3 regions of the Tepidicaulis sp. genome follow, and region 3 is predicted to be linked to each of the others. Evidence: predicted binding sites of a transcription regulator. Region 3 holds the regulator's gene; each other region holds the start of a gene.
The links. Region 3 encodes PhoB, which activates phosphate uptake and scavenging genes when phosphate is short. Its sites were predicted from a motif close to TGTCATNNANCTGTCAT; they were not measured.

Region 1 (9,903 bases), 600 kb from region 3:
TGCGCATCATCGATTATCTTGCCGACGAATTCAAAAAAGAGAACGGCATCGATCTGCGCTCCGACAAGCTGGCGCTGCAGCGCCTGAAGGAAGCGGCGGAAAAAGCCAAGATCGAACTTTCCTCCGCCACGCAGACGGAAGTGAACCTGCCCTTCATCACCGCCGACCAGTCGGGCCCGAAACACCTGACGATGAAACTGACCCGCGCGAAACTCGAAGCGCTGGTCGAAGACCTCGTCAAACGCACCATCGAGCCCTGCAAGAAAGCGCTCGCGGATGCGGGCCTGAGCGCCGGCGATATCGACGAAGTGGTGATGGTGGGCGGCATGACGCGCATGCCCAAAGTGCACGAAGCGGTGAAAACCTTCTTCGGCAAGGACCCGCATAAAGGCGTGAACCCGGACGAAGTAGTCGCCATGGGCGCGGCCATTCAGGCCGGTGTGCTGCAGGGCGATGTGAAGGACGTGCTGCTGCTCGACGTCACGCCGCTCTCGCTCGGCATCGAAACGCTGGGCGGTGTCTTCACCCGCCTCATCGAGCGCAACACGACCATCCCGACGAAGAAGAGCCAGGTCTTCTCCACCGCCGAAGACAATCAGTCGGCCGTGACGATCCGCGTCTTCCAGGGCGAACGTGAAATGGCCGCCGACAACAAGCTGCTCGGCCAGTTCGATCTCGTCGGCATTCCGGCGGCCCCGCGCGGTGTGCCGCAGATCGAGGTGACCTTCGATATCGACGCCAACGGCATCGTTTCCGTCGGCGCCAAAGACAAGGCGACCGGCAAGGAACAGTCGATCCGCATCCAGGCCTCCGGCGGTCTTTCGGACGATGACATCGAACAGATGGTCAAAGACGCCGAAGCCCATGCCGACGAAGACAAGAAGCGGCGCGAGGAAGTGGAACTGCGCAACCAGGCCGAAGGGCTGGTGCATGCCACGGAAAAAACCCTCGAGGACAATGCCGACAAACTCTCCGATGACGTGAAGGGCCCGGTTCAGGACGCGCTCGGCGAACTGAAAACCGCGCTCGAAGGCACGGACATGGACGAAGTTCGCGCCAAGCTCGAGGCGCTGACGCAGGCTTCCATGAAACTCGGCGAAGCGCTTTATGCCGCCAGCCAGGCGGAAGAAGGCGCGGAAGGCGACAACAGCTCCGAGGAAGCTCAGGGCGATGACGTCGTCGATGCCGATTTCGAAGAAGTCGACGACGAAAACAAAAAGGACGCCTCCTAAAGGAGGGGACGCGGCGCGGGGCGGGCAACCGTCCCGCGCGCCCTTTCTGACGGGTGAATGAAATGTCCAAACGCGACTATTACGAAGTCCTGGGTGTCGAGCGGTCCGCCAATGCGGATGAGCTGAAAAAAGCCTATCGCAATCTCGCCAAGAAATATCACCCCGACCGCAATCCGGGCGACGCGGAAGCCGAGCACAAGTTCAAGGAGCTGAACGAAGCTTATGACGTGCTGAAAGACGAACAGCAGCGCGCCGCCTACGACCAGTATGGCCATGCCGCTTTTGAAAACGGCATGGGCGGCGGTTTCCGGGGCGGCCCCGGCTTCGGTCCGGATTTCTCGTCCTCTATGTCGGATATTTTCGACGATCTCTTCGGCGAGTTCATGGGCGGGCGCCGGGGACGGCGCGGCGATGGCGGCCGGGCGCGCGGCGCGGACCTGCGCTACAATATGGAAATCACGCTCGAGGAAGCTTACGAGGGCAAGAAGGCGCAAATCCGCGTGCCCACGCAAGTGGCCTGCGAGACCTGCTCGGGCTCGGGCGCCAAGCCAGGCTCCAGCCCCGTCACCTGTCCGGCCTGTCAGGGCGTGGGCAAGGTGCGCGCGCAGCAAGGCTTCTTCACCATCGAGCGCACCTGCCCGCAATGTCATGGCCGCGGCCAGATCATTCAGGACCCTTGCGCCGATTGCGGCGGGGCGGGCCGGGTGCAGAACGAGCGCACGCTGGCGGTCAATATTCCCGCCGGGGTGGAAGACGGCACGCGTATCCGCCTTGCCGGGGAAGGCGAGGCCGGGCTCCATGGCGGACCGGCGGGCGATCTTTACATCTTCCTCTCGCTGCAGCCGCATAAGCTCTTTCAGCGCGACGGGGCGGACCTCTTCTGCCATGTGCCGCTCTCGCTGACGACGGCGGCGCTTGGCGGAGAAATCGAAGTGCCGACGCTTGCAGGCACCAAGGTGAAGGTAAAAATCCCCGAAGGCACCCAGGCCGGTAAACAGTTCCGCCTGCGCGGCAAAGGGATGCCGGTGCTGCACGCGCGCCAGTTCGGCGATCTTTATATTCAGGTGGGCGTCGAAACGCCGATGAACCTCTCCAAGCGGCAAAAGGAATTGCTCAAAGAATTCCAAGAGGCCTCGAGCGAGGACACGAGCCCGGAAAGTTCCGGCTTCTTTGCCAAGGTCAAAGGCTTCCTCGACGGACTGCAAAACAATTAAGGGCCGCCTCAAGCGGCCCTTTTTCTTTGCCTATCGTCCGGTTTCTCCGGACGGCTTTCATTACAGCTCCTCCCCCGGAAAATTTTATGTGTTTCTGAGGCAACAGTGTGGGCTTGTCATCTTGCTGTCACACGATTGTTAGCCCGCCGTCACACAGGATGCCTACACCTCCTCTCGACCGGGGCAATTTCCGCCTTACGAGGAGATAGATATGTTTAAGAAAGCTCTGCTGGGGGGCGTTGCGTTTGCTGCGCTTTCTCTTGGCACCGCCGGTGCCTCCTTTGCTGGATACGACGTGAACGCGCGTATCGATGCACTTGAAAACGAACTTCGCGCACTCAAGTCGCAGGTCGACGCGCGCGATGCGAAAATCGAAGCTCTGGAAGCCAAAACCACGGGCATCGAAAACTTCCCGAAATTCGACGGCAAGAAGCTGAAGATCACGTCGGCTGACGGCAAATACTCGATGGAACTCTTCGGCCGCATTCAGATCGACGCGTCGATCGCGGACCAGGACGACCTGCAGAACGGCCATGACATCGGCGCCGGCGTTGAACTGCGCCGCACCCGTTTCGGCCTGAAGGGCAAGCTCGGCGGCGATTTCGAATATAAGATCGAAGCCGGCTTCGATGCGCCGAGCGATTCCGTTGATCTGGAAGAAGCCTACATCTCTTACGTGGGCTGGGATCCGGCGGAAATCACCGTCGGTAAGTTCAAAATGCCGTACAGCCTCGAAGAGCAGACCTCTTCGCGCTTCATCTCGTTCCTGGAACGCGGCAACAACAACGTCTTCGCGCCGGGCAAAAACCTCGGCGGCGGCGTGAGCTTCGGCGGCGACAATTACGGCGTCAGCGTTGCTTACATGTTTGCCGGCGATCTCGTCGACGGTTCGGACGATGGCTTCGAAGAAGACAACGGCATCGTGGCCCGCGCCACGGTTGCGCCGATGTTCGACAAGAAGGGCGGCTCGCTCCTTCACCTCGGCCTTTCGAGCTACTACCTGAGCGATCAGGACGGCACGGCCCGTTTCCGTCAGCGTCCCGGCATTCACAATGCCGACCGCCTGGTGGACACCGGCACGATCGCCAATGTGGACGACACCTGGTCGATCAACCCGGAAGTCGCCTTCGTGGCAGGCCCCTTCTCCGCACAGGCTGAATATGCCTGGACGCAGGTCGGCCGCACCAACGGCAACTCCGACATCGACCTGCATGGCGGCTATGTGTACCTGAGCTACTTCCTGACCGGCGAATCCCGCGCCTCCACCTATAAGGCGGGCTCGGGCAAATTCGACCGTCTGAAAACGGAAGGCGCCTGGGAAATTCTCGCCCGTGTGTCTTACCTCGACCTGGAAGACAATGGCCTGGTTGCCGCCGACCGCGGCGAGCAGACGGACTACACGCTCGGCTTGAACCACTACTTCAACCCGAATGTCCGCGCCATCGTCAACTACGTCTATGCCGATGTGGATCACCCCACCGGCGCAACGCAGGACGAAGAAGCCCACTCCCTCGGCGCTCGCCTCGCTGTGGACTTCTAAGAAGCGACCCCTCGCAGTCAGTCGCTTTGCCGCCCGGTCTTCGGACCGGGCGGTTTTTTATTGAGTAATGACTAGCGCTTTGGGCCCAGAAATTAACGAGCCCTTACTTTTGAAACGACCGTTGTTCACTTCATAAAATAAATGTCCTCCGGTCACGGAGGATTTAAGCCGGTCTTAACCCGCCCCGTTACAAAACTGTCACATTCCCGGCATCAAGCCGAAACGAGGGATGGGACAGATGAAGAAAACGAACGCTGTGCTGGCGGGCCTTGGCCTTGCAAGCATGCTCGCAAGCCCGGCCTTTGCCGGCTATGACGTCAACTCGCGCATCGATGCGCTCGAAAACGAGCTGCGCGAACTCAAAAGCCTGGTCGTGGAACGCGACGCGCGGCTGCAGGAACTCGAAACCCGCACGGCCGATCTTTCCGATCTGCCGAAATTCGATTCCAAGAAACTCCAGATTTCCAGCCGTGACGGCAATTGGTCGATCCGCTTTGGCGGCCGTATGCATCTGGATGCGACGATCGTCGATGACGATGTGACGCAGATCGGCAATGGCGCCGAGATCCGCCGCTTCTGGTGGGATGTGTCGGGCAAGGTCGCGGGCGACTGGAAATATAAACTCCAGGTCGGCCTCGAGAACGATCAGGTCCGTATCAAAGACGCTTATATCGCCACGGATGTGGGCGGCGTGTCGGTGACCGTGGGTAACCACAAAGAACCTTATTCGCTCGAAGAACTGACCGGCTCCAACTACATCACCTTTATCGAACGCGCGCTGCCGAACGTTTTCGCGCCGAGCCGCAATATCGGCATCAGCGCCAATACGGGCGGTGACAATTGGGGCGTGGCCGCCGGCTTCTTCACCGATGGCATCAATAATGGCGGCATCAACAACCAGACGACCGACTGGGCCGTGACGGGCCGCACGCATTACGCGCCGATCGCCGAAGCGACCCGCGCCGTGCATCTAGGTGTTGCCGGCAGCTACCGCGGCGTTGAAAACGACACGGTGCGCTTCAACCTGCGTCCCGAGTTCAACGATGGCCGCGGCATCATCAATACCGGCGCCGTCAACAATGTGGACAAGATGATCCAGGTCGGCCCGGAAGCCGCCGTGGTCTTCGGCCCCTTCTCGCTGCAGGGCGAATATCACTGGACGACGGTCGAGCGCACCGCCGGTCTCGGCGATGCGGACCTGGAAGGCGGCTATGTCTTCGCCAGCTGGTTCGTGACGGGCGAGTCGCGTCCTTATAACGCCAAGAAGGGCACCTTCGGCCGCGTGAAGGCGGAGAACGCCATCGAGCTTGCCGCCCGCTATTCCACCGTCGATCTGTCGGAGGCCAGCGCCGCCGCCACGAATGGCGAGGAAGACAACTACACGCTCGGCGCCAACTATTACTTCAACCCGAATGTCCGCCTGATGCTGAACTACGTTCATGCCGAAGTGGACCGGGTCGCCGCCGGAACGGATGAAGATATCGACGCTGTGGTTTCGCGTATCCAGCTCGACTTCTAAGAGGGGCGGGCAGGGGGCTTCCCCGCCCGGACCCAAATCAGGATCAGCCGCCATGCCGTAAGGTATGGCGGCTTTTTCTTTGGGGCGGCCTTGGCCCGAGGCTGCCCCTTAGCGGATTTACGCCTTCCCCTTCCCCTGATATACCGCCCGGGCGCCTTTTTGGGGCGCGACGTGAGATATCCGGGGTATTCCCATGAGCGAGATCAAGATTGCGATTGCAGGGGCGGGCGGGCGTATGGGCCGGCAATTGCTGGCGCAGGTGCTGGAAACCGAAGGCTGCACCCTTTCCGGCGGCACGGAGCCTGAGGGCTCGCCGCATATCGGCGCGGATCTGGGCCTTCTTGCTGGGCGCCCCGAGCCGCTCGGCATCGAGGTTTCCGCCGACCCCTTGGCCGTTTTCAAGGATGCGGATGCGGTGATCGACTTCACGGTGCCCGAGGCAAGCTGCGAACATGCCGCACTGGCCGCCCAGGCGCGGATCGTCCATGTCATCGGCACGACCGGCTTTTCCGAGGAGGACAACGCGAAGATCGCCGCTGCCGCGCGCCACGCGACGATCATCAAGGAAGGCAATATGAGCCTCGGGGTCAACCTGCTGAGCTCGCTGGTGCGCCAGGTGGCCGCCATTCTCGATGCGGACTGGGACATCGAAATTCTGGAAATGCACCATAAGCACAAGGTCGATGCGCCGTCCGGCACCGCGCTTTTGCTCGGCAATGCGGCGGCGAAGGGGCGCGGCGCCGACCTTAAAGAAGTCAGCGATCTCGACCGGCATTCGCAAAAGGGCGCGCGCAAGAAAGGCGATATCGGCTTTGCCACGCTGCGCGGCGGCTCGGTGGTGGGTGAACACTCGGCAATTTTCGCGGGCGAAAAAGAACGCCTCGTGCTCTCCCATGTGGCCGAGGACCGGGCGATTTTCGCGCGCGGCGCGGTGGCGGCGGCCAAATGGGGCCAGGGCAAAGGCCCCGGCCTTTTCGGCATGGCCGATGTTTTGGGCCTCAAAGAGCTTTGAAGGATGAGCCCGGCTTAGCTTTAGCCATCCGGGCGGTTTGATAAAACGGAGTGGAATGTGGGTAATTTGCTGGTGCTGGTCCGCCATGGGCAGAGCGATTGGAACGAGAAAAACCTTTTCACCGGCTGGCGCGATCCGGACCTGACGGAAAAAGGCATCGAGGAAGCCAAAGCCGCGGGCCGCGCGCTGAAAGAGGCGGGCTACACATTCGATGTCTCCTATACGTCCGTGCTTACCCGCGCTCAGCATACGAATGATCTCATTCTTGCCGAGCTCGGCCAGGAAGACCTGCCCATCATCCGCGACCAGGCGCTCAACGAGCGCGACTACGGCGATCTTTCCGGGCTCAACAAGGACGATGCGCGGGAAAAATGGGGCGAGGAGCAAGTGCATATCTGGCGCCGCTCCTATGACATTCCCCCGCCCGGCGGCGAAAGCCTGAAAGATACGGCGGCGCGCGTGCTGCCCTATTTCGAAAAGGAAATCCTGCCGCGCGTCTTGAAAGGCGAGCGCGTGCTCGTCGCCGCCCATGGCAATTCGCTGCGCTCGCTCGTTATGCAGCTCGACAAGCTGAACCAGGACGAGGTGATCGCGCTCAATATCGCAACGGGTGCGCCCATCGTTTATGAGCTCAGCGATACGGGCGAAGTGATTTCCAAGAAAATCCTGATCGAGCGGGATTATTCGTAAGAGAATTCTCTAAAGAGGATTGCTGGCGCGGCGCGCATCGCCAAGACCTTGGCGGATCGCCTCGCCGAGCTCCTTGCGCTCAAAAGGCGCAAGGAAAGCGCCCACCACCACGGCGCGGCCATGGGAGATCAGCGAGAGGCGGGTGTTTTCCTCCGCCTCTTCTTCTTCATGCAGATCGACACGGGCCCAATAGGGCGGCGCGCTCCAGGCCGTGACATTGCCGCGCGCATCGACCTTGCGCACCCTGACCTCGCCCCCCGAAATCTGCACCGTCTCATAAGCGCGGGCGGCGCGGTAATTCAGGCGGAAGGCAAAATAGATGAGCGCCGCATCCAGCCCGAAAAACCCGAAGACCGGCCAGGCCCCCATCATCAAAAACGCCATGCCGGAAATGAAACTGACGCTCCCCACCAGGCCCATCATGACCAGAAAGCCGCGCGGCGAAAGCGAGCGGTGCGGGGTGAGCACGGCATCGAAATAAAGCGGGGGGCGGAGCGGCGCCTGATCTTCCATGGGCTGCATGGGCTTGAAAATAGGCCTGGTCTCCGTGCCCGGCAAGCCCCGCCGGGGAACAGCGAAGCCGGGATTTGACTCATCCCCCCCGGGGGGATATGACAAGCCCATGAGCCACGCCAATAACCCGGACATCCTGAAACGGCTGAAGCGCGCGCAGGGCCACCTTGCCAGCGTCATCCGCATGGTCGAGGAAGGCCGGGACGGGCTCGACATCGCCCAGCAGATGCAGGCGGTGATCCGGGCACTGGAAAACGGCAAGAAGACCATGATCCTTCATCACATCGACCATCACCTGACGGAAATGACAGGCCCGCTGCCGCCGGAGATGGAAGAGGAACTCGCCAAGTTCCGCGAGATCGCGAAATATCTTTAAGGAGAGCCCATGCAAAGCCCTGTGACAGAAAGCGGCGCGCATGATCACGTCTTTCTCGGCGCCGACCACGCGCGCAACGAACGGCGCACCTGGGCCGTCATCGCGCTGACCGCCGCCATGATGGTCGGCGAGATCGTGGCCGGGATCGCCTTCGGCTCCATGGCGCTGCTGGCGGACGGCATTCACATGGCAACCCATGCCGGCGCGCTGACCATCGCGGCGCTCGCCTATCTTTATGCCCGCCGCCATGCGCATGACCCTGTTTTCGGTTTCGGCACCGGCAAGGTGGGGGATCTTGCAGGCTTTGCCAGCGCCGTCATTCTGGCGGTCTTCGCGCTCGGCATTGCGGCTGAATCCGTTTCCCGGCTGATCGATCCCATTGCCATCCGTTTCAACGAGGCCATTGCCGTTGCCGTGCTGGGGCTCGGCGTCAATCTGCTCAGCGCCTTTCTGCTGCATCAGGGAGGCCATGATCACGGTCATAGTCATGGGCATGGGCACGATCACGGCCACGCGCATCACCATCACGCCCATGACACGCGCGACAACAATCTGCGCTCGGCCTATTTCCATGTGCTTGCCGATGCGCTGACCTCGGTGCTCGCCATTCTGGGCCTGCTTGCCGGGCGCGCTTATGGCTGGATCTGGATGGATCCGATCATGGGGATTGTCGGCTCCATCGTGATCGCGCGCTGGTCCTGGACGCTGATGCGCGATGCGGGCGCGGTGCTGCTCGACACGCTGCCCGATGAGGAGTTGCACGCGCATATTGCCGGGCGCATCGAGGAAGAGGGCGACAGGCTTGCCGATTTTCACCTCTGGCGCGTCGGGCCGGGGCATATGGCCGCGATCCTTTCCATCGAGACGGACCGGCCCGAGCCGCCCGCCTATTACAAGCAGAAGCTTGCCGGCCTGCCGCAGCTTTCGCATCTGACCGTCGAGGTTGCGCCGCGCGGCTAAGGCGCGCGTATCAGGCTTGCGGGCGGAGCGGAAATGGCTAGGCTTTGCGCATGAAAAAAGCCGATACCCATACGTTCTTCTCGCGCCTTGCCGCGGCTCTGCCCGAACCCAAGACCGAGCTCAATTACACCAATCCCTACACGCTGGTCGTGGCCGTCGCGCTGTCGGCGCAGGCAACGGATGTCGGCGTCAACAAAGCAACCGAAAAGCTTTTCAAGACCGTCGATACGCCGCAAAAAATGGTAAAGCTCGGCGAGGCGAAGCTGCGCGATCAAATCAAGACCATCGGCCTTTACCGCAACAAGGCGAAGAACGTCATCGCGCTGTCACGCAAACTGATCGAAGAATATGGCGGCGAGGTGCCGCGCGACCGCGCCGCCTTGGAATCGCTGCCAGGCGTCGGGCGCAAGACGGCGAATGTCGTTCTGAATGTCGCTTTCGGTGAGCCGACCATCGCCGTCGACACGCATATTTTCCGCGTCGGCAACCGCACGGGCCTTGCCCCCGGAAAGACGCCGCTCGAGGTGGAAAAGAAACTGGAAAAAGCCGTGCCCGCCGAATTCAAACTTCATGCGCATCACTGGCTGATCCTGCATGGGCGCTATACATGCAAGGCGCGCAAGCCCGATTGCCCCGCCTGCATCGTCGCCGATCTGTGCCGTTTCAAAGGCAAGACGACGGCGGCCTGATTTCACTCAGGCCCGGTTTTACTCGGACATGATATGAAGCGCGAGCCAGACGCTCGGGCTTTCCGGGTCCGTCCAGGTCACCCGGTGGCGGCAATGGGCAGGCAGAAGAAGACAGTCGCCCGCTTTCATCTCCCGCGCTTTTTCTTCGCCTTCGATGA
Region 2 (9,903 bases), 1.5 Mb from region 3:
CGGCTTGCTCATCGGCGCCCTGCCCATCACGGGCCGTCGCTAGATTAAGATAAGAGCGGTAAAGCGCCTGCTGAAAGGCGCTGCCGCCCGGCACCGTGTCCAGCGCATCGTCATAAAGGCTTGAGGAACACGCAGCGACGGCGAGACCTAAGAAAAGAACCACGGCATATTTGAAAGCCGCCCCCGATGAAGCGAATACCGCGCCGATTGCCCGTCCCCGGAAACCGTTTTCCATCGTTTTTTGTGCCGTGCCCCGCATCGTGCCCTCATCTTCGGCTGCATACCGCAGCCCCGTTGCGCCGCTCGAAACGGCTTGTTCTTTGGTCCTGGGTTGTCCTAAGTAAGGTTAACCGCTTTAGTCTTATAGCGCGAAAAGACGTGTTTAGGCCAGCAATGCTGCGTAAAAGCGAAGCAACTCATTAACTTTCCTGTCCTAGGATAAACGGCAAAGAACACCATGCAGAATCGGCAGTTCAAAGGGGCGCGCCTGTCATGCAGGAGAAGAAATTGAACGAAGACCGCCGCCGCGCAGAGCGTAAAGAGCTTTCCGTCGAAGGCCGTCTGATGACGCCGGCGGGCGAGGAATATACATGCAGCGTGCTCGACATCTCGCTGGTCGGCATCGCGCTCTCCACACCTGCCCCGGCGAATCTCGACGACAAAGTCATCATCTATCTGAACGATCTGGGCCGTTTCGAAGGCAAGGTCGTGCGGATGATCGATAATGGGTTCTGCGTGGAAATTCACCTGGTGACGCCGCGGCGCGAACGGGTTGCCGAACGCATCCGCTGGCTGTTCGAGAACCAGCGTCTGCCTGCGGCATCCGCCGAAAGCCAGCGCCAGTTCCCGCGTATCACGCCGAAGGAATCCGGCCTTGGCGCGGCCTCACGGCTCATCCTGCCAAACGGCGAGCGCACAGAATGCCGCGTGCTCGACATGTCGCTGAGCGGCGCGCATCTGAAAACCGATCTGCGTCCGCCCATCGATTCGCGTGTGCAGGTGGGCCGCATGACCGGCCGCGTCGTGCGCCATACGCCCGAAGGTATCGGCGTGCATTTCGACACGCTCGCCACCGAGCTGCCGACCGACGCCTCGCATCTGACCGAGTAATCCCGCCAAATTAGCAAAACAGGGCGCGAGGATGCGGGGACACCCCCGCTATCCGCCCTGCGCCCTGGCCGCTAAACTGCCCCGTCAAGGAATCAGAAAACGGGGCGGAACTCATGTCAGACAATCTGCTGAGCTATGAAGTGAGAAACGGCGTTGCCGAAATCCATATGGATGACGGGCGCGCCAATGCACTTGGTCATGAAATGATCGGCGCGCTCAACGGCGCGCTCGACAAAGCAGAAAAGGAAGCAAACGCCGTCTTGCTCTCCGGGCGCGAAGGCCGCTTCTGCGCGGGCTTCGATCTGTCGGTGATGAGCGGCGGACCGGAAGCTGTGCAGAACCTGGTGGGCTCCGGCGCCAAACTTCTCACCCGTCTTTATATGTATCCGCTGCCCGTCATCACCGCCTGCACGGGCCATGCGCTGGCTGCAGGCGGGCTTTTGCTGCTTGCCTCGGACTACCGGATCGGGGCGGAAGGCGCGTTCAAGATCGGGCTCAATGAAGTAGCGATCGGCATGACGACGCCGCTCTTCCTCCTCGACTTCGCCCGCGACCGCGTGCCCGCGCCGCTCTTCGATCAGGCGACCGTCCATGCGCGCATCTTCGACCCTGAAAGCGCGGTTTCCGCCGGCTTCCTCGATGAAACCGCCACGCCGGAAGCGTTGATGAAAACCGCTATCGCAAAGGCCGAAGCCATGGGCGCCCTGCCCCGCGCAGCCTTTTCCGGCACCAAACGCAAAGCTCATGGCCCCACCGTCCGCCATATTGAAGACACACTCACAGCCGATTCTTCGAGCTTTGATGGGGCGCATTAGCCTCTGTTCTCAGGAGAACGGAAAATGAGGCGGTTCATGCATTTTCGCTTTCTGACGATCGGCCTGCTTGCGGCGGGCCTGGCCTTTGCTCAAAGCGCGCCGGCGAGGGCCGAGTGCGCCGTGGACAGCACCGAGGGCGTCCTTGGCGGGCTTGCCGGGGCGGCGCTGGGCGGTTTTCTCGGCTCGAAAATCGGCAGCGGTTCGGGCAAAACGGCCGCCACGATCGGCGGCGCGCTGCTGGGCGGTTTTGCGGGCAATCAGGCCGCACGTAATCTGACCTGCCAGGACCAATCTTATATGTACGACACCACCCAGTCCTCACTGGAGCGCTACCCGTCCGGGCAGAGCGCCACGTGGCGCAATCCCGATAGCGGGCATTGGGGCACGGTAACGCCGGTCAGCACCTATCAGGGTAACGGTGGGCGCAATTGCCGCGAGTTCGAACAGACGATCTATATCGACGGCCAGCCGGAACAGGCGACGGGCACGGCCTGCCGTCAGGGCGACGGCACTTGGAAGATCATCGGCGGCTAAGCACAGAAACGCCGAAGCGGTTTAAAGCGGGAGACGGCAACGTCTCCCGTTTTGCTTTGCGCCCGCCTGGGCGGCATCCAGCGAAATTGCTTCAAATTATCGGAAAAGAAATCTGAAAATTGAATACAAATAAAAACAAAAGATAATAAAAGTATATACAAATAATCTCTGAACTTATCTCAAATACACCCTCCCGTTTTGGAAATATAGAAACCCGAGACGTGTAACTTACTCAATACAGGATCGAAAGATCGGGGTAAGTACAATGTTCTTGATGCGTTTAGTAATCAGCGTTGCGCTGGTGCTTTATCTGGTGGGGTGCCAGACGATTGCGCCGGATGCGACGTCCGGGCTGAAAGCCGGTAAGCCAGTGGCGCCGGCCGAAAGAGCCCTCCAGCTTGCTTCCATGGAAGCTGGCTCTCAGGTCGTTCCCCCCTTCGGATATATCGGATTTTGCCTGCGCCATGCGGCGGAGTGCGAAACCGGCACCGACACGCCTTCCAGCGTGGAGCTGACGCCCGAAAAATGGCGCGAGCTCAACGAGGTGAACGACTACGTCAACAAAGCCATCCGGCCGGTCGAAGACATCGAGCTTTATAGCCGTGCCGAATGGTGGGCCTATCCGGGCGAAGAAGGCGGCGACTGCGAAGATTATGCCCTGCTCAAGCGTAAATTGCTGATCGAGCGCGGCTGGCCTGCAGATGCGCTGCTGCTCTCCGTGGTGAAGGAGTGGAACGGGGCCGGTCATGCGGTGCTTACCGCCGTCACCGACAAGGGCGACTACGCGCTCGACAATCAGGCCGCCAACATCGTGCTCTGGAAAGACACGCCCTATAGCTGGGTGAAGCGCCAGTCCCGCACCCATCCTTATATGTGGGTCAACCTGGACCCGGAGCGCGAGGAAGCCATCCGTCTTGCAAGCGCCGAGGTGCCGAAGCGCCCGGCCTTGCAAAAGCCTGCCGGCGCAGCGCCGGAAGGCACGTCCAACCTGCAAAAGCCGCTTGAAGAAGGCGTCTTGAAGCAGAGCGTAAATTAGGAGATCGGGCAGGCCCCGCCTGCCCCACGATCCCCCCGATCAGGCCCTTTCACCCCCCTTGGGCCTGGTCCTGTCGAGGCCGGTCCCGTCGCGAGGCGGGGCCGGCTGGACAGTTTTAGGCCATGAGAAAGCGAGGCCGAAAGGGAACGGCTCTTACCGGCCCTTCCATTGGGGTTTGCGTTTTTCGGCAAAGGCGCGCGGACCTTCGATTAGGTCTTCGCTTTTGAACAGTGCCGCAACGGCGGGATATTTCCCGTTCACCGCTTTTTCCAGGTCCGCCTCATCAAGCCCTTTATAGACGCTCTCTTTGGAAGCTTTGATCGACATGGGCGAGCATTCCATGATCAGCCCGGCCCAGCGTTTGGCTGCCTCAAGAAGCTGATCCGCCGGCACGACTTCATTGACGAAACCGAGCTGGCGCCCTTCTTCCGCACCGACGACACGGCCCGTCAGGATCATACCCATGGCCTGCTTCAGGCCGATCTGGCGCGGCAGCCGGTGGAGGCCCCCGGCGAGCGCTGCAAGCCCGACTTTAGGCTCAGGCAGCGCGAAATTCGCTTTCTCCGAGGCAATGATGAGATCGCAGGCGAGCGCGATCTCGAAGCCGCCGCCCATGGCCACACCGTTTACCGCGGCAATGACCGGCTTGTTGAGGTCATAGCGCGCGGTGAGCCCGGCAAAGCCGGTAGCCGGAACTTCCAGCTTGTTGCCTTCGGCCTGGTATTTCAGGTCGTTGCCTGCCGAAAAGGCGCGGTCCCCTGCCCCGGTGATGATCGCCACCCAAAGATCGGGATCGGCGGCAAAATCGTTGAAGACTTTCTCCAGCTCGAAATTGGCCGGCGGGTGCAGCGAGTTCATCCGGTCGGGACGGTTCATCGTCACGATCAGCAGGTGTCCGTCGCGCTCCACCGAGCAGAATTCATAATCAGCCATTTGTTTCTCCCTGTTCGCCGCCCCCTCACCGGAGGGCGCTTTATTGCTTGCCATCAATTTGCCGTGCGCGGCCCGTCAGGACAAGCCGGGGGCAGGCCACCCCCCGGAGCGCGCTAAATTCCCGTAATCGGACGCAGCGGCAGCCCCGGGTAAGCCTCCATTAAGCATTCTGCCCTTAAGTTGTCCTGTGGTGAAAAGCCGCCACAAGTCCGTTTCGAATCAAGGCACACAGTTTATGAGCGCCCAGATCAACCAAGCAGAACTCGACATGGCAGAGACGGCCGCGCCCGCTGGCGATGCCCGGCCGGAGACTGCTGGCGAAACCGGCACGCCCGCCGCCGCTGCAGACGCGCAGCCGCAACCGGCACGCGAGGCGAAGACCTTCTGGACACTGAAATATGGCGACCAGATCTATGGGCCTTATGCGCATGAGGCGATGGAAAAATATATCGGCGAAGGCCGGATCGTCGCGCAAAGCGTCATCGCGCCTGCAGGCAGCGAAGAATGGAAATTCGCCAAGGATGTGAGCGCCTTTGCGGTTCACTTCGGCGGCGCGCCCGCGCAGCCGGAGGCGGAGACAGGCCTTCAGGCAAGCACGCAGCCCGACCGGCGCGCGAACCGCAGAGCTGCCGATACCGGCGATGACCGCCCCGCTTATGGCCCCGCTAAAGGTCAGATCGACCGGCGCAAACGGCCCGAGTCGAATAACTTCGTTATCATTGCCGAGATCAAATCCCACCATGGCCCCGAGCTTGAACGGGCGCTGATGTCCGCCGGGCCCGCCATGAAGATTGCAAGCAACGCCTGGGTGCTGAGCGCCAAAACCTCCGCGCCGGGCCTGCTCAATCAACTCAGCCAGCATATCGGCCGCTCCGACCAGCTCTTCATTTCCGATGCCACCTCGGACCGGATCGCCTGGTTCAATTTCGGGCCGGAGATGGACGCGAAAGTCCGCCGCGTCTGGCGCAAGCCGACCTGATCTCTTTTATTTTTGCAGCAACCTCAAGGGCGCGCCAATGGCAGCCTGAGCCCGCCCGCCGTTAGCGGCAGCGGTGCAGGTGCCGTCACCGCTGCTTCCGCGCCGGGCCGGGCCAGTGGCAGTAGCGCGGCGTCTTCTTCCGCCTCACGGGCCGGGTTTTCCTGCGGCAGGACAACAGACGGCGCAGCAACCGGCTCTCCTCCCTCGCTGCGCACCGGGACCGCATCGCCTGCAAGGCGCTCCATGATGGATTTCGCAGGCCGCCAGCGGGCAATCAGCGGCGCGCGCATGGCGCCAATATCGATGCAGCGCGGGCCCGCCTCCTCACCCCTGTCGCAGCGTACCGTCTCCCGCAAGATATCGAGCTGGAAATTGACCTTGCGCACGAATTCGTCGATCAGCCCCGCATCGCGCACCTTGCCTACCAGGACAAGATAGTCTTCGCAGCCGATCTGCTGGCGCTCCAGGAGCGTTTCGAGTTGGCGCGCGGAGAATGTGTCATGCGGCGGCGCTCCAGAGCAGATGCGCCACAAAAGCTCGGCGGCCACATGATCGAAAAGCTGCACGAGATCACGCTCACTCCCCGAAAGACCGCCATAGACTTGCGCGAGTTCCTTCGGCTCAAGACGGCGGAAGGCTTCCAGAAACCCAAGAATGTCTCCCGGCAAGGGCCGGGAGGTGACGGGCGCCGGTACTTTTTCTTCTTCCGGTTTTTCCTCCGGCGCCTCCGGCAGACGCAGCCCCTCTTTCAGGAACGACATCTCGGTAGCTTCGGCAATATCGGGTTCACCCTCAGGGCCTGCGGGAATGAGCAGAAACTGCAGCCCGAGCGGGCGCTCTTCCATATGAAAATAGAAAGTCTCCGCGCCGCGCTTCAAAAGCCCCTGCGCGGCGGCGCCGGTTCGATGCCCGTTCAATGCGAAAGCCGATTGGCCGGGCGGGCGCAATTGGCCTGCAATGCGCGCTTCGGCTTCCGTCACCGTGAGCCGGTAGCCTTCGGCCTCGGCCAGGCCCGTATAGCTACCGCTAAAGGAACGCGCCTCGGCTTCGGCGGAAATCAACGCCAAAAACGGGAGAATGAGACAGGTCAGAATCCGCCCCCAGCGCCCCCGCCAGGCGAAATCACGGCCACAAGCTCGCACGTCCCCACTCCCCAACTCGTCACTTTCAGGCCGGCACAACAAGGCCGGTCCGCTTCCACCGCCCATCATATGCCGGACGATGGAAAAACCGGTTAACCGGTCAGCCGACCGGCTTCAGCCCCGCCGCATAGCGCTTCCAGTTTTCCACATAATGATCGGCGGAAAGTTTCAGTGCGCCGCCTTCTTCCTCCGACAATTGCCGCACGATCTTGCCGGGCGAGCCCATGACGACGGAATTGTCCGGAATTTCCTTATTCTCAGTGATCAGCGAGTTCGCGCCGATCAGGCAGTTCTTCCCGATCTTCGCGCCATTCAAAATGATCGAGCCGATGCCGATCAGCGAATTGTCGCCGATCGTGCAGCCATGCAGCATCACTTTATGGCCGATCGTGACGTTCTTGCCGAGCGTCAGCGGATAGCCCATATCCGTGTGCAGCACGGAAGCATCCTGCACGTTGGAATTCTCGCCGATGGTGATGCGCTCATTATCCCCGCGCAGCACCGCGCCGAACCAGACGCTGGCCTGATGTTTCAATTCGATATTGCCCATCATCTGCGCATCGGGCGCAACCCAATACTGCCCCTCTCCGGGCAGGATGGGGGTGACGTCCCCCAGCTTGTAAATCGTCATGAATACCTCCTTGAAACGCCGCGCGGAGCGCGCCGTGCTTTTGCCGTTGCCGGTTCTTCTTGCTGGCCGGACTATGCCACGGAAAAGATAAATCTGTCATGGATTTGCCGTCTGCGCGCAATAGGATGGAAGAAACGCACCCGTCAGATTTGAGAGGCAGAACCGAGGCCATGAGCGACACTTCCCGCACCCGCGCCAGCGACAAAAACTTTCTTGCCTTGGAAAAATATAAACGCAGTGAGGACCGGCCCGTTCCGCGCCCCATGGCGCGCGCCTTTCGCGATATTGCCGCCGCACGCTTCAGCCGCCGGTCTTTCCTGCAAGGCACGTCGAGCGCGGTGCTGGCGCTCGGCGTCTCAGGCGCGCTTGCCGCCTGCAGCGAGAAAGAAGAAACGGGCATTCCCGGCTTCGATTTCGACGAGATCGCCCACGGCGTCGATGAAACCCATCACGTCGCGCCCGGCCATGACGCGGATATTCTTTTGCGCTGGGGCGACCCGCTCTTTGCCGATTCCCCGCCTTTCGATCCGGAAAGTCAGAGCGCGGCCACGCAACTCAAACAGTTCGGCTACAATAACGACTTTCTGGGCCTCACCCCACTGCCCTTCGGTGATGCACAGAGCCCGCATGCGCTGCTTTGCGTCAATCACGAATTCACGAACGATCCGCTGATGCACCGCGCGCTCAGCGAAGCTGCCGACCCGCGCCTTGCCTATACGCCGGACATGGCGCGCATCTCCATGGCAGCCCATGGCGGCACCATTGTCGAAGTGAAAAAGACGGACCGCAAATGGGCGCCCGTTACGGACAGCCCTTTCAACCGCCGCATCAGCGCGCTTGAAACAGAGATGGCGCTGGACGGCCCTACCGCAGGCCATCCGCGCCTGCAGACCTCCGCCGATCCGAGCGGACGCAAAGTCATCGGCACATTCAACAATTGCGCCGGCGGCATGACGCCCTGGGGCACCTATCTAATGGCGGAAGAAAACTTTCACGGCTATTTCGCAGGCGATTTGGACAGCCATCCCGAAAAACGCAATTACGAACGCGTCGGCATACCCGGCGGGTTTTATCCCTGGTTCATTGCCGATGAGCGTTTCGACATCAACAAGGAGCCGAACGAGGCGAACCGCTTCGGCTGGGTCGTCGAAGTCGATCCTTACGATCCTGCTTCCACGCCGGTTAAACACACCGCCCTTGGCCGCTTCAAACATGAAGGCTGCGAAACCATTCTCGCGAAAGATGGCCGCGTCGTCATCTACTCGGGCGACGATCAGCGCTTCGAATATCTCTATAAATTCATCAGTGCCGCCAAAGTCGATCCCAGCAACAGGTTGGCGAACATGAAAATACTGAGCGAAGGTACGCTTTACGCCGCCCGCTTCGCGGAAGACGGCAGCGGCGAATGGCTGCCGCTTGTTTTCGGTAAGAACGGCCTCGATGCTGCAAACGGGTTTGAAAGCCAGGCGGACGTCTTGATCGAAACGCGCCGCGCCGCCGACATTCTGGGCGCAACACCGCTCGACCGGCCCGAAGACGTTCAGCCCAATCCGAAGACGGGCCGCGTCTATGCCGCGCTCACCAACAATTCTAAACGCGGAGAAGACGCGACCGACGCCGTTAATCCGCGCGCCAACAATATCTGGGGCCAGATCGTCGAAATCACGCCGGAAGACGGCAATCACGGCGCGCAAAAATTCAGGTGGGACTTGCTGGTGAAAGCGGGGAATCCGGCCAAGCCCGAAACGGGCGCCGCCTTCAATAAAAAGACCAGCGCCAATGGCTGGTTCGCTTGCCCCGACAATCTCGAAATCGATCCGCAAGGCCGTCTCTGGGTGGCGACCGACCAAGGCAAGGACTGGCCGGAAGTATCCGGCACCGCCGACGGGCTTTGGGCGCTCGGCACGGAGGGCGAGACGCGCGGGCTCGGACGCATGTTCTTCCGCGTACCCGTGGGCGCTGAAATGTGCGGGCCGCGCTTTACCGCAGACGGCGAAGCGCTTTTCCTTGCCGTGCAGCATCCGGGTGCCGACGGCGCGGAGGACTACGCTGCCCATGGCCGCCCCTCGACTTATACTGACCCGGCAACGCGCTGGCCGGATTTCGACCCGGCCATGCCGCCCCGCCCCTCTGTTGTCGTGATCACCCGCAAAGGCGGCGGCAAGGTGGGCTAGCTTCGCGCATTAACCATGCCGGTTGCATCAAACGGAACGCTCAAGCACTCTATATGCCTGCTTGCGCGTGCCCATCGGCATTTGCGCCTGGCCAAAGGGAAACGGGGGTTCCATGCGGCTCTTCAATACGGTTGTTCTGCTTTTCATCGGCTTGCCGGCGGCATTCTTCTTTGCCTATCAGCAAGGCTGGCTCGATCCTTATGTCGAGGAAGATTGGATTCCGGCGGGCCCACTCATTCAGGCGGAACTCCGGGCCAAAGTGAGCCCTGAGGAGCTTGAGGCACGCATTGCCAAAGCGCTTGAAGAAGACGATTACGCGGATGCGCAGCTTTATGCGGAAATCGCAGATTACGCTTCCATTCCCCTTTCGGATGAAACACGCGCGGCACTCGACGACGCCAATTCGCTAACGAACAATATCCGGCGCACCGGCGGCTCTTTCTTCGAAGGCTTCGTCTATGGGCGCGGCAGCGACACGGCAAGCTTCATGGGCGCGCTCACCTCGGACCTCACGGTCATCGGTGATGTACGCGACATTGCCGGGGAAGG
Region 3 (9,903 bases):
GCCTGCGCGATGCACTGCCGCCCAATGGCCGTCTTGGCGCGCTGGTGGTGGAGCATCTGCCCGATCCCGTCGTGCTGCTGGATAAGTCGAGCCGCATTCTTTACGCCAACCGCGCCGCCCATGATCTGATGGGGCATATTCCGGCGGGCCGCCCCGTCGCCTCCGCCTTGCGCGCGCCGGCGGTCCTTTCCGCCATCCAGAAAGTGCAGGAGGAAGGCGGGACGCTCTCCATCGATTATGAGCTGCCGGTGCCGGTCGAGCGGCATTTCCGCGCCATGATTTCCGAGATCGGCCCGGAAACGGGCGGCGAGCTTGCCAGGGAAATGAACGGTGTGCCCGAGGCCTCGCTCCTCATCATGCTGCATGATCTCACCGACATGCGCCGGGTGGAGCAGATGCGGGTGGATTTCGTGGCAAATGCCAGCCATGAGCTGAAAACGCCGCTCGCCTCGCTTTCGGGCTTCATCGAAACCATTCAGGGTCATGCGAAGGACGATCCGGAAGCGCAGGCGCGCTTCCTCGGCATCATGTCCGAGCAGGCCGCGCGGATGCAGCGGCTGATCGAGGATCTTCTTTCTTTAAGCCGGATCGAAATGCGCGAACATGTGCCCCCCTCCGGCGAGGTGGATTTGGCCGCGCTCACTGGCGATGTGACAGACGGGCTGGGGCCGCTCGCCGCGACCCATGGCGTCGAGATTAATGTCGATGTGAAAGAAGGCGTCGAGCCGGTACGCGGGGAATGGGACGAGCTTCACCAAGTGGTGCAGAACCTCACCGAAAACGCGCTGAAATATGGCCGCGCCGGCAAGCGCATCGACATTACCATCGCCCCTGCGCTCAATCAGGCCGGGCGCAAGATGACCGAGCTTGCGATTCGTGATTATGGGCCTGGCATCCCGCGCGAGCATATTCCCCGGCTTACCGAACGCTTCTACCGCGTCGATGTCGCCAAGAGCCGGGAGCGGGGCGGCACGGGGCTCGGCCTTGCCATCGTCAAGCACATCGTCAACCGCCATTCCGGCACACTGACCATCGACAGTCAGGTAGGCGAGGGCAGCACCTTCAAGGTTCGCCTGCCGGTGCGCGCGTAAGGGCGCGCCTGAGTCTCCGCCCCTAGCTCTTCGCTCTCCTTCCAGGCCGGTCCCGTGTTTGTGACCGTGCCTGTGATGCCGCTCGCGGGCCGGAACGGCCGTTAACAGAAAAACAATAACTATTTCAATGGTTTGACGGTGTCATGGAACTGTCACACAACTGTCGTAAACCTTTTGTGAGCCGCTCCTACGGTCATCGCGCTCAAGGGCACGATGAGACCGGCTAGCTGGCAGCCTCAACCCCGGTTGCAAGTTTGGGGGGCAAAGCAGCGGTCTGATCGACAGGGATATCCGATCCAATTGACTGGAGAGAAATCGTGAAACTCAACAAACTGGCGATGGCGGCGACTTTTGCTGTCACGACCGCTGCTACGGCGGGTGTTGCGCAGGCGCGCGACCAAATCCAAATCGTAGGTTCCTCGACCGTGTTTCCTTACACGCAGGCGGTCGCGGAAGAATTTGCCAACAAGACCGGCATGCAGGCTCCCGTGGTGGAATCCACCGGTACGGGCGGCGGCATGAAGATTTTCTGCCAGGGCCTGGGCGAAGCCAACCCGGACATCACGGGTGCCTCGCGCGCAATGAAGCAGTCCGAGTATGAGCTTTGCCAGCAGAACGGCGTGACCGATATCACCGAAGCGCTGATCGGCTATGACGGCCTGTCCATCGCCGTTTCCAAAAAAGGCGACAAGCTCGACGTTTCCAAGAAAGACCTTTTCCTGGCGCTGGCCGCCGAAGTGCCGGTTGACGGCAAACTGGCCGCCAACCCGAACCAGACCTGGAAAGACGTGAACGCGTCGCTTCCGGACACCAAGATCCAGGTTTTCGGCCCGCCCCCCACCTCCGGCACGCGTGACGCTTTCGTCGAGCTGGTGATGCGCGAAGGCTGCAAAGAGATGGATTTCTACAAAGATCAGGACAAGAAATTCATCAAGGCGAACTGCTCGCGTATGCGTCAGGACGGTCCGTTCATCGAAGCCGGTGAAAACGACAACCTGATCGTGCAGCGCCTGGAAGCCGATGCCACGGCTTACGGCATCTTCGGCTACTCCTTCCTTTATGAAAACCAGGACAAGCTCCAGGGTATCAATGTGGAAGGCGTGGCGCCGTCCTTCGAGACGATCGCCGACGGTTCCTACTCCGTCTCCCGCCCGCTCTTCTTCTACGTGAAGAACGCGCATCGCGGCGTGATCGCAGGTCTTGAAGAATTCCTGACCGAATATGTCAGCGAAGAAGCCATGGGCCCCGGCGGCTACCTCAACGAGCGCGGTCTCGTTGCCCTGGCCGACGACAAGCGGGCCGAAGTGCAGGATGCTGTGAAAAACGGCAAGCACATGACCCGCTACGAAACGACGAACTAAAAACATGGAGAAGGGTGGGCGGCGTGCCGCTCACCCTCCTTCTTTGCCCTGAGGCCGCAAATTCCGGCCGGGCAAACCCCGCAAGACCCACGGAGCAGGCGTATCCATGCTGACCACCCTTTTCATCTGCCTTGTTGCCGTTGCCGCTGCCGGATATTTCTTCGGCCAGAAAAAAGCGCGGGGCCTTGCCATCAGCCAGGGCACGCGGCTTCATTCGCTTCCCGGGTATCACGGTGCCTATGTCGCTTTCTGGGTGGGTCTGCCGAGCCTCGTTCTCGTGCTCTTCTGGCTGCTCTTCCAGGATGCCGTGGTCGAGGGGCTGGTGATCTCCGCCATTCCCGATGAAATCACCCGGACGATGGACGGGACCCGCATCGATCTTCTGATTTCCGAAATCAAGAGCGTTGCCGCCGGCCGCATCTTTGTCGAGCCGCAGCCTTATGTGCTGGAAGCCGCCGCGCATTACAACATTCTGAACAATACCGCCGAAAAGGCGATGCTGGTTGTCGTGCTGGCGCTGGCCGTGCTCGGGCTCGGTTATGCGCGCCGCAACCTTTCCGCCGATTTCCGCGCCCGCCAGAAAGTGGGCATGACGATGGACGGCCTGATGATCCTCTGCTCGGTCATCGCCATCGTCACGACGCTCGGCATCATCGCCTCGCTGCTTTTCGAGGCGATCCGCTTCTTCGAAAAAGTGCCGGTGGGCGAGTTTTTCTTCGGCCTTTCCTGGGAACCGCAAATCGCCATCCGCGCCGATCAGGTGGCGGGCACGGGCGCCTTCGGCGCGGTGCCGGTCTTCACGGGCACGCTGCTGATCGCGGCTATCGCCATGGCGGTCGCCATTCCCATCGGGCTCTTCTCGGCAATCTATCTGACCGAATATGCCGGTGACCGTTTCCGCTCCATCGTCAAGCCGGTGCTGGAAATGCTGGCCGGTGTGCCGACCGTGGTTTACGGCTTCTTTGCGGTGCTGACGGTCGCGCCCGCCTTGCGGGAAGCAGGCGCCGCCATCGGCCTCGATGTGGCGCCGAACAGCGCCCTTGCCGCGGGCGCCGTGATGGGGATCATGATCATTCCCTTCATCTCCTCGCTTTCGGACGATGCGATCACCGCCGTGCCGCGCGCCATGCGCGACGGCTCCTACGCCATGGGCGCGACGAAAGCCGAAACCATCATGCGCGTGCTTCTGCCCGCCGCGCTGCCGGGCATTGTGGGCGGCATTCTGCTGGCCGTCTCCCGCGCCATCGGCGAGACCATGATCGTGGTGATGGCGGCAGGCCTCATCGCCAAACTGACCGCCAACCCCTTCGATGCCGTGACCACCGTGACGGTGCAGATCGTCACACTGCTTATCGGCGATACCGAATTCGACAATCCCAAGACGCTTGCCGCCTTTGCGCTGGGCCTGGTGCTCTTCGCCGCCACGCTTCTGCTCAATGTCGTCGCGCTGCGCGTCGTTCAGAAATATAGGGAACGTTATGAGTGAGGCCGCAATGACGACGGGCACAGCCCCGGCCAGTTTTGTTTCCGATGCCGCTCTGAAGCGTTTGCAAAAGCGCAAAGCGGCGGACCGGCGGCTGAAATATTACGGCCTCGGCGCCATCGGCATCGCGCTTTTGCTGCTGGCAACGCTGGTGACGTCGCTTATCATCACGGGTCATACCGCCTTCCTGCAGACGCATGTCACTTATCCGGTTTATCTCGATCCGGCGAAGATCGATGCGCAGGAGCCGAGCAAAGGCAATTACCGCTCGATCGTGCGCGACAGTTTTACCGCGCTCTTTCCGGAGGTAACGGCGGTGCGCGAGAAGCGTGCGCTTACCGATATTCTGACCTCGGCCGCTCCTTACATTCTGCGCGATGAGGTGGTGGACGATCCGGAGCTGATCGGCCAGACCATCGATTTCACGGTGCCTGTCTCCGACCCCTTCGATCAGTTCATGAAGGGCAATATCAAGCGCGAGACGCCGGAAGAAGATCGCCGCGTCACGAACCAGGAAATCGTCTGGGTGGACCAGCTTGTGGCCGAGGGGCGTCTCTCCAAACCGCTCAATATCGGTCTTCTGACGAATGCCGATAGCCGTTTCCCGGAAATGGCGGGTCTTGCCGGCGCAATCACGGGCTCTTTCTTCGCGCTGCTCGTCTGTTTCCTGATTTCCTTCCCGACCGGCATTGCCGCGGCGGTCTATCTGGAAGAATTCGCGCCGAAGAACAAGTTCACCGATCTCATCGAGGTGAATATCAACAACCTCGCCGCCGTGCCCTCCGTGGTCTTCGGTCTTCTCGGCCTTGCGGTTTTCCTCGGCACGTTCGGCCTGCCGCGCTCCGCCCCGCTTGTCGGCGGTATGACGCTGGCGCTGATGACGCTGCCCACCATCATCATCACGACGCGCGCCTCGCTGAAAGCCGTGCCGCCTTCCATCCGCGAGGCCGCGCTCGGCATCGGCGCCTCCAAGCACCAGGTGATGATGCATCATGTGGTGCCGCTTGCCATGCCCGGCATTTTGACCGGCACGATCATCGGCCTTGCGCAGGCGCTCGGCGAAACCGCGCCGCTGCTGCTGATCGGCATGAATGCCTTTATCACCTCGCCGCCCGGCGGCATTCTCGATCCTTCGACCGCGCTGCCCACGCAGATTTTCATCTGGGCGGACAGCCCGGAGCGCGGGTTCGTTTCGCGCACCTCGGCGGCCATTCTCGTGCTGCTCGGGTTCCTGGTCGCGATGAACGCCATTGCCATTTATCTGCGCCGCCGCTTCGAGCGCCGTTGGTAGGAACGGAGAAACCGGAATGAAAACCGCCCAGAATACCGCCCAAAATACCGCGCAGCATACCGCTCAGGCTGAAAGCCAGACCGCAACGAACGGGGCAACCATGACGCCAGCCGAAACCGCATCGCCGCAAGTAGCGGAATTGCATCCCATCAAAATGACCGCCCGCGACGTCAGTGTCTTTTACGGAGCAAAGCAGGCGCTTTTCGGCGTCGATCTGACGATCCGGGACAATGCCGTCACCGCGCTGATCGGCCCTTCGGGCTGCGGCAAGTCGACGTTCCTGCGCTGTCTCAACCGCATGAACGACGTGATCGACAATTGCCGGGTTGAAGGGGAAATCAGGCTCGGCGATACGAATATTTACGGCGCCAATATCGACCCTGTGCTGCTGCGCGCGCGCGTCGGCATGGTCTTCCAGAAACCCAATCCCTTCCCGAAATCCATTTACGAGAATATCGCCTATGGTCCGCGCATTCACGGCATGGCCGAGCGGCGCGCGGAGATGGATGAAATCGTCGAGACGAGCCTGCGCAAGGCCGCGCTCTGGGACGAGGTGAAGGACCGCTTGCAGGAGCCGGGCACCGGCCTTTCCGGCGGCCAGCAGCAGCGCCTTTGCATCGCCCGGGCGATTGCGGTGAACCCGGAAGTCATTCTGATGGACGAGCCTTGCTCGGCGCTCGACCCGATCGCCACGGCGCGCGTGGAAGAGCTGATCGACGAGCTGAGAGAAAACTATACCATCGTCATCGTCACGCACTCCATGCAGCAGGCAGCCCGCGTCTCCCAGCGCACGGCGTTCTTTCACCTCGGCAATCTGGTGGAAGAAGACGAGACGGATCAGATCTTCACCAATCCGCGCGACAAGCGCACCCAGGATTACATCACCGGCCGGTTCGGCTAAGCAAACGTTCAAGCGGCCCGGCGCAAGGAGGCAGGTGTGAGAGAGCAGGAACATATCGTCAAATCCTTCGAGGAAGAGCTCGAAGCGATTTCAACGCTGATCGCGCAAATGGGCGGCATGGCCGAAGCGCAACTCGCTGCGGCGATCGACTGCGTGACGCGCCGCGATATCGCGCTGGCCGAGCGCACGGTGCTCGAAGACCGGCGCATCGACGAGATGGAACACGATATCGAAGATCAGACCGTGCGCCTTATCGCGCGGCGCCAGCCCATGGCGCTCGATCTGCGCGAGGCGATTTCGGCGATCAAGATTTCCGCCGATCTGGAGCGGATCGGGGATCTGGCCAAAAACATCGCCAAGCGCTCGATTATCGTGATCGGCGATTATGAAACGCCGGCCCGCCTGATGCAGGGCCTGGCGCGGATGGGCAAGCTCGCGCAAGGCCAGCTCAAGGCAGTGCTTGATGCCTATGCCGGGCGCAATGCGGAAGAAGCGCTGCATGTCTGGCGCTCGGATGCGGAAATCGACGAGATGTACAATTCCATCTTCCGCGAGCTGCTCACCTATATGATGGAAGACCCGCGCACCATCGGTGCCTGCACCCATCTTCTCTTCATTGCCAAGAACATCGAACGGATCGGCGATCACGCGACCAATGTCGCCGAGACGGTCTCTTATCTCGTTACCGGGGAAATGCTGGTGGATGAGCGCCCGAAAAGCGACCAGACCACCACAACCGCTATTTCCGCTTTGAGGGACACGCAGTAACCTCGGGAAGGACGCATGTCATGCAACTTGAAACGAACTGGACGCACGCCGCCCCCCGCACGGTCGATATTCATGCAGCCAGTGATTCACGGCCGAAACGCACGCCCATGAAACCAACAGTGTTGATTGTCGAAGACGAAGAAGCGCTCTCCACTCTCCTGCGCTACAACCTTGAAAAAGAAGGTTATGACGTGGCCGTGGCCATGGACGGCGAGGAAGCGGAAATCCAGGTACGCGAGCATCTGCCTGATCTCGTGCTCTTGGACTGGATGCTGCCGGGTGTTTCCGGCATCGAGCTGTGCCGGCGCTTGCGCGGGCGGCCCGAAAGCCGGAACCTGCCCATCGTCATGATTACGGCGCGCGGCGAGGAAGCGGACCGGATCCGCGGTCTCGATACCGGCGCGGACGATTACATCACCAAGCCTTTCTCGACGAGCGAGCTTTTGGCGCGCATCCGCGCCGTCATGCGCCGTATCCGCCCGGCGCTGGCAGAAGATATCGTCACTTTCGGAGATATCGTGATCGACCGCGCCGCGCACCGGGTGCGCCGCGCCGACCGCGAGGTGCATCTGGGGCCGACGGAATACCGCCTTCTCGAGCATCTCATGCAGCATCCGGGCCGCGTCTTCTCCCGCGCCCAGCTTCTCGACACGGTCTGGGGCTCGGACGTTTATGTGGAAGCGCGCACGGTGGATGTGCATATCGGCCGGCTGCGCAAGGCGCTGAATGCCAAGGGCGAGCACGATCCGATCCGCACCGTGCGGGCGGCAGGCTATGCGCTCGACGAGCAGGTGCCTGGCGCTTCGGGCGAGTGACCTGTCCCCGGAATTTCAGGAAAACGAACCCCTAAAATAAAAGCCGGCCCACCTCCCCCTCGAGGTATCGGGCCGGCTTTTTCCCCTGCGCGCCTCTTGCCTTTGCAGATTACGCCTGAACAAAGGCAGGTGGGCGCACCGCCAAGAAACGGGGCTTAGACGGCGAAGTCGCGCCGCCGGTCGTTGCGTTTGCGGGCCTGTACGGGCTGGTAGGCCAGCCGCGCGTGCTCGGCGCAATAGGGCATGCCGGGTGCCGAACGGTCGCCGCAGAAATGGAAGCTTTCCTCGCCCGGATCGCCGATCGGCCATTTGCAGGTGTGCTCGGTCAAGGAGAGGACGGTCGCCCCGTCGCCGATGGCCACATCCGTCAGGCGGCGCTGCGGGGCGGGCGCGGGCAGCGGCTTTTCCTTGGCAAGCGCGGCGCTTTCCCGGGCCTCGCTCGCCTGGGCGGGCTGCGGCCGGGCTGTCGCGGGCGCTGCGGCAGCGGCGGGCTGCTGGCGGGCCCGGCTCGGCCGGTTGGAAGTGGCGCGGCCGGAAAGGCCCAGCCGGTGGACCTTGCCGATCACCGCATTACGCGTGACGCCGCCCAGCTGCTTGGCAATCTGGCTGGCGCTCAGGCCTTCGGCCCACAATTTCTTGAGAGTTTCGACCCTGTCTTCCGTCCACATGCCTATTATCCCTCGTCTGCGGGCGCGCGCCTGCGTGCCCCAGGTTTCCCCGAGATTCCCGGCGTCATGCCCGGTACGCGCTGCTGACGCCGCCACTACATATCGTGTTGCGATTGGGTTAACACTACAAGATAGGGGCAGGTTCCCGCAAGGCGCGCATGCCTGCAAAGCCGCCTTATCCACAAAAAATCGCGCTTAGCGAACGCAAAACCACAAAATATGGGCTTGAGTGCCCGATTTATCCCCAGTTTGACGCGAGTGTGCATTGCCAAATCGCCTGCGAGTGACTATTTGGGGTCGCAACGGGAAGGCAGGGCAGATGAGTTTTCAGGAATATCCCCCGCAGGGAACGCGCCGCTTCGGGGCCATCAACTGGCTCGGCATGTGGACGCTTTACGTGAAAGAAGTGCGCCGCTTCATCAAGGTCATTACCCAGACCGTGGCCGCGCCCGTTATCACGACCCTGCTGTTTCTGGCGATTTTCTCGCTGGCGCTCGGCCGGCTGCGCCCGGACGTGCAGGGCGTGCCCTTTGCCGAGTTCATTGCGCCCGGTCTCATCATGATGACCATGCTGCAAAACGCCTTCGCTAATACCTCTTCCTCGCTGCTGATCTCCAAGGTACAGGGCAATATCGTCGATATTCTGATGCCGCCCCTTTCCGCGGGCGAGCTGAATGTCGGCATCGCCATGGCCGGCGTCACGCGCGGTGTCATGGTCGGCATCGTGACCGCGCTCGGCATGATCGCTTTTGTCGATATTTCCATCGCCCATCTTTGGGCGGTGGTCTATTTCGCCATTGCCGCCTCGCTCATGCTCTCGCTGCTCGGCATGCTGGGCGGCATCTGGTCGGAAAAGTTCGACCATTTGCAGGCGGTGACGAACTTCATCATCACGCCGCTCGCCTTCCTGTCGGGCACGTTCTACTCGATCCGCCAATTGCCGGATTTCGCCCAGGAAGCGGTGATGTACAACCCCTTCTTCTATCTGATCGACGGTTTCCGCTACGGCATGACGGGCCATGCGGACGGCTCGGTGGCGGTGGGCGTCGCTTTCACGCTGGGGCTGAATGTCGTTCTCTGGATCGTCACGGACTATGTGCTGCGACGAGGATACCGTCTCAAAGCCTGAGCAAGGCTCGGGTTTTTGAGGCGGGGACCTCTCAAGGCACGAGTAAGTGGTTGAGATGAAAGAGAAAATACCTGCTCACCCGATCCAAGAACGATTGACAGAACAGGACTTCTCCAACATACTCTAGCGCTTCTCGGACGCCGCCAGGAAAGGCGGCTTTTTCTATTCTGTTCGGGAGCATCGGGAAATGATTACGCCAGTCCTGCCAACTTATGCGCGGGTAAATATCGAGTTCGAGAAGGGCGAAGGGCCCTATCTCTTTACGCCTGAAGGGGAAAGATATCTGGACTTCGGTTCGGGCATCGCCGTGAACCTTCTGGGCCACGCGCATCCGCGCCTTGTCGCCGCGCTTGGCGAGCAGGCGGGCAAGCTCTGGCATACTTCCAACCTTTACCG

Region 1: the regulator PhoB is predicted to act here: its motif matches at 2,561-2,577, upstream of ACOQOT_RS16850 (OprO/OprP family phosphate-selective porin).
Region 2: the regulator PhoB is predicted to act here: its motif matches at 7,275-7,291, upstream of ACOQOT_RS09675 (PhoX family protein).

Annotation. Positions count from the first base shown of each region.
Region 1 covers NZ_OZ244942.1:3,504,622-3,514,524, reverse strand. The annotation lists gene dnaK (molecular chaperone DnaK) at 1-1,232, shown strand, start outside; gene dnaJ (molecular chaperone DnaJ) at 1,295-2,446, shown strand; gene ACOQOT_RS16850 (OprO/OprP family phosphate-selective porin) at 2,658-3,986, shown strand; gene ACOQOT_RS16845 (OprO/OprP family phosphate-selective porin) at 4,225-5,505, shown strand; gene dapB (4-hydroxy-tetrahydrodipicolinate reductase) at 5,708-6,517, shown strand; gene ACOQOT_RS16835 (2,3-bisphosphoglycerate-dependent phosphoglycerate mutase) at 6,575-7,207, shown strand; gene ACOQOT_RS16830 (DUF2244 domain-containing protein) at 7,217-7,720, opposite strand; gene ACOQOT_RS16825 (metal-sensing transcriptional repressor) at 7,830-8,096, shown strand; gene dmeF (CDF family Co(II)/Ni(II) efflux transporter DmeF) at 8,106-9,056, shown strand; partial or broken gene nth (endonuclease III) at 9,131-9,745, shown strand; gene ACOQOT_RS16810 (cupin domain-containing protein) at 9,764-9,903, opposite strand, start outside.
Region 2 covers NZ_OZ244942.1:2,011,537-2,021,439, forward strand. The annotation lists gene ACOQOT_RS09630 (OmpA family protein) at 1-259, opposite strand, end outside; gene ACOQOT_RS09635 (PilZ domain-containing protein) at 508-1,110, shown strand; gene ACOQOT_RS09640 (crotonase/enoyl-CoA hydratase family protein) at 1,224-1,925, shown strand; gene ACOQOT_RS09645 (RT0821/Lpp0805 family surface protein) at 1,962-2,459, shown strand; gene ACOQOT_RS09650 (transglutaminase-like cysteine peptidase) at 2,734-3,495, shown strand; gene ACOQOT_RS09655 (enoyl-CoA hydratase-related protein) at 3,649-4,428, opposite strand; gene ACOQOT_RS09660 (hypothetical protein) at 4,697-5,407, shown strand; gene ACOQOT_RS09665 (hypothetical protein) at 5,431-6,549, opposite strand; gene ACOQOT_RS09670 (gamma carbonic anhydrase family protein) at 6,650-7,180, opposite strand; gene ACOQOT_RS09675 (PhoX family protein) at 7,351-9,354, shown strand; gene ACOQOT_RS09680 (hypothetical protein) at 9,467-9,903, shown strand, end outside.
Region 3 covers NZ_OZ244942.1:521,118-531,020, forward strand. The annotation lists gene ACOQOT_RS02415 (ATP-binding protein) at 1-1,091, shown strand, start outside; gene ACOQOT_RS02420 (PstS family phosphate ABC transporter substrate-binding protein) at 1,409-2,452, shown strand; gene pstC (phosphate ABC transporter permease subunit PstC) at 2,559-3,938, shown strand; gene pstA (phosphate ABC transporter permease PstA) at 3,931-5,226, shown strand; gene pstB (phosphate ABC transporter ATP-binding protein PstB) at 5,327-6,127, shown strand; gene phoU (phosphate signaling complex protein PhoU) at 6,164-6,895, shown strand; gene phoB (phosphate regulon transcriptional regulator PhoB) at 7,003-7,710, shown strand; gene ACOQOT_RS02450 (GcrA family cell cycle regulator) at 7,866-8,378, opposite strand; gene ACOQOT_RS02455 (ABC transporter permease) at 8,698-9,507, shown strand; gene ACOQOT_RS02460 (aspartate aminotransferase family protein) at 9,695-9,903, shown strand, end outside.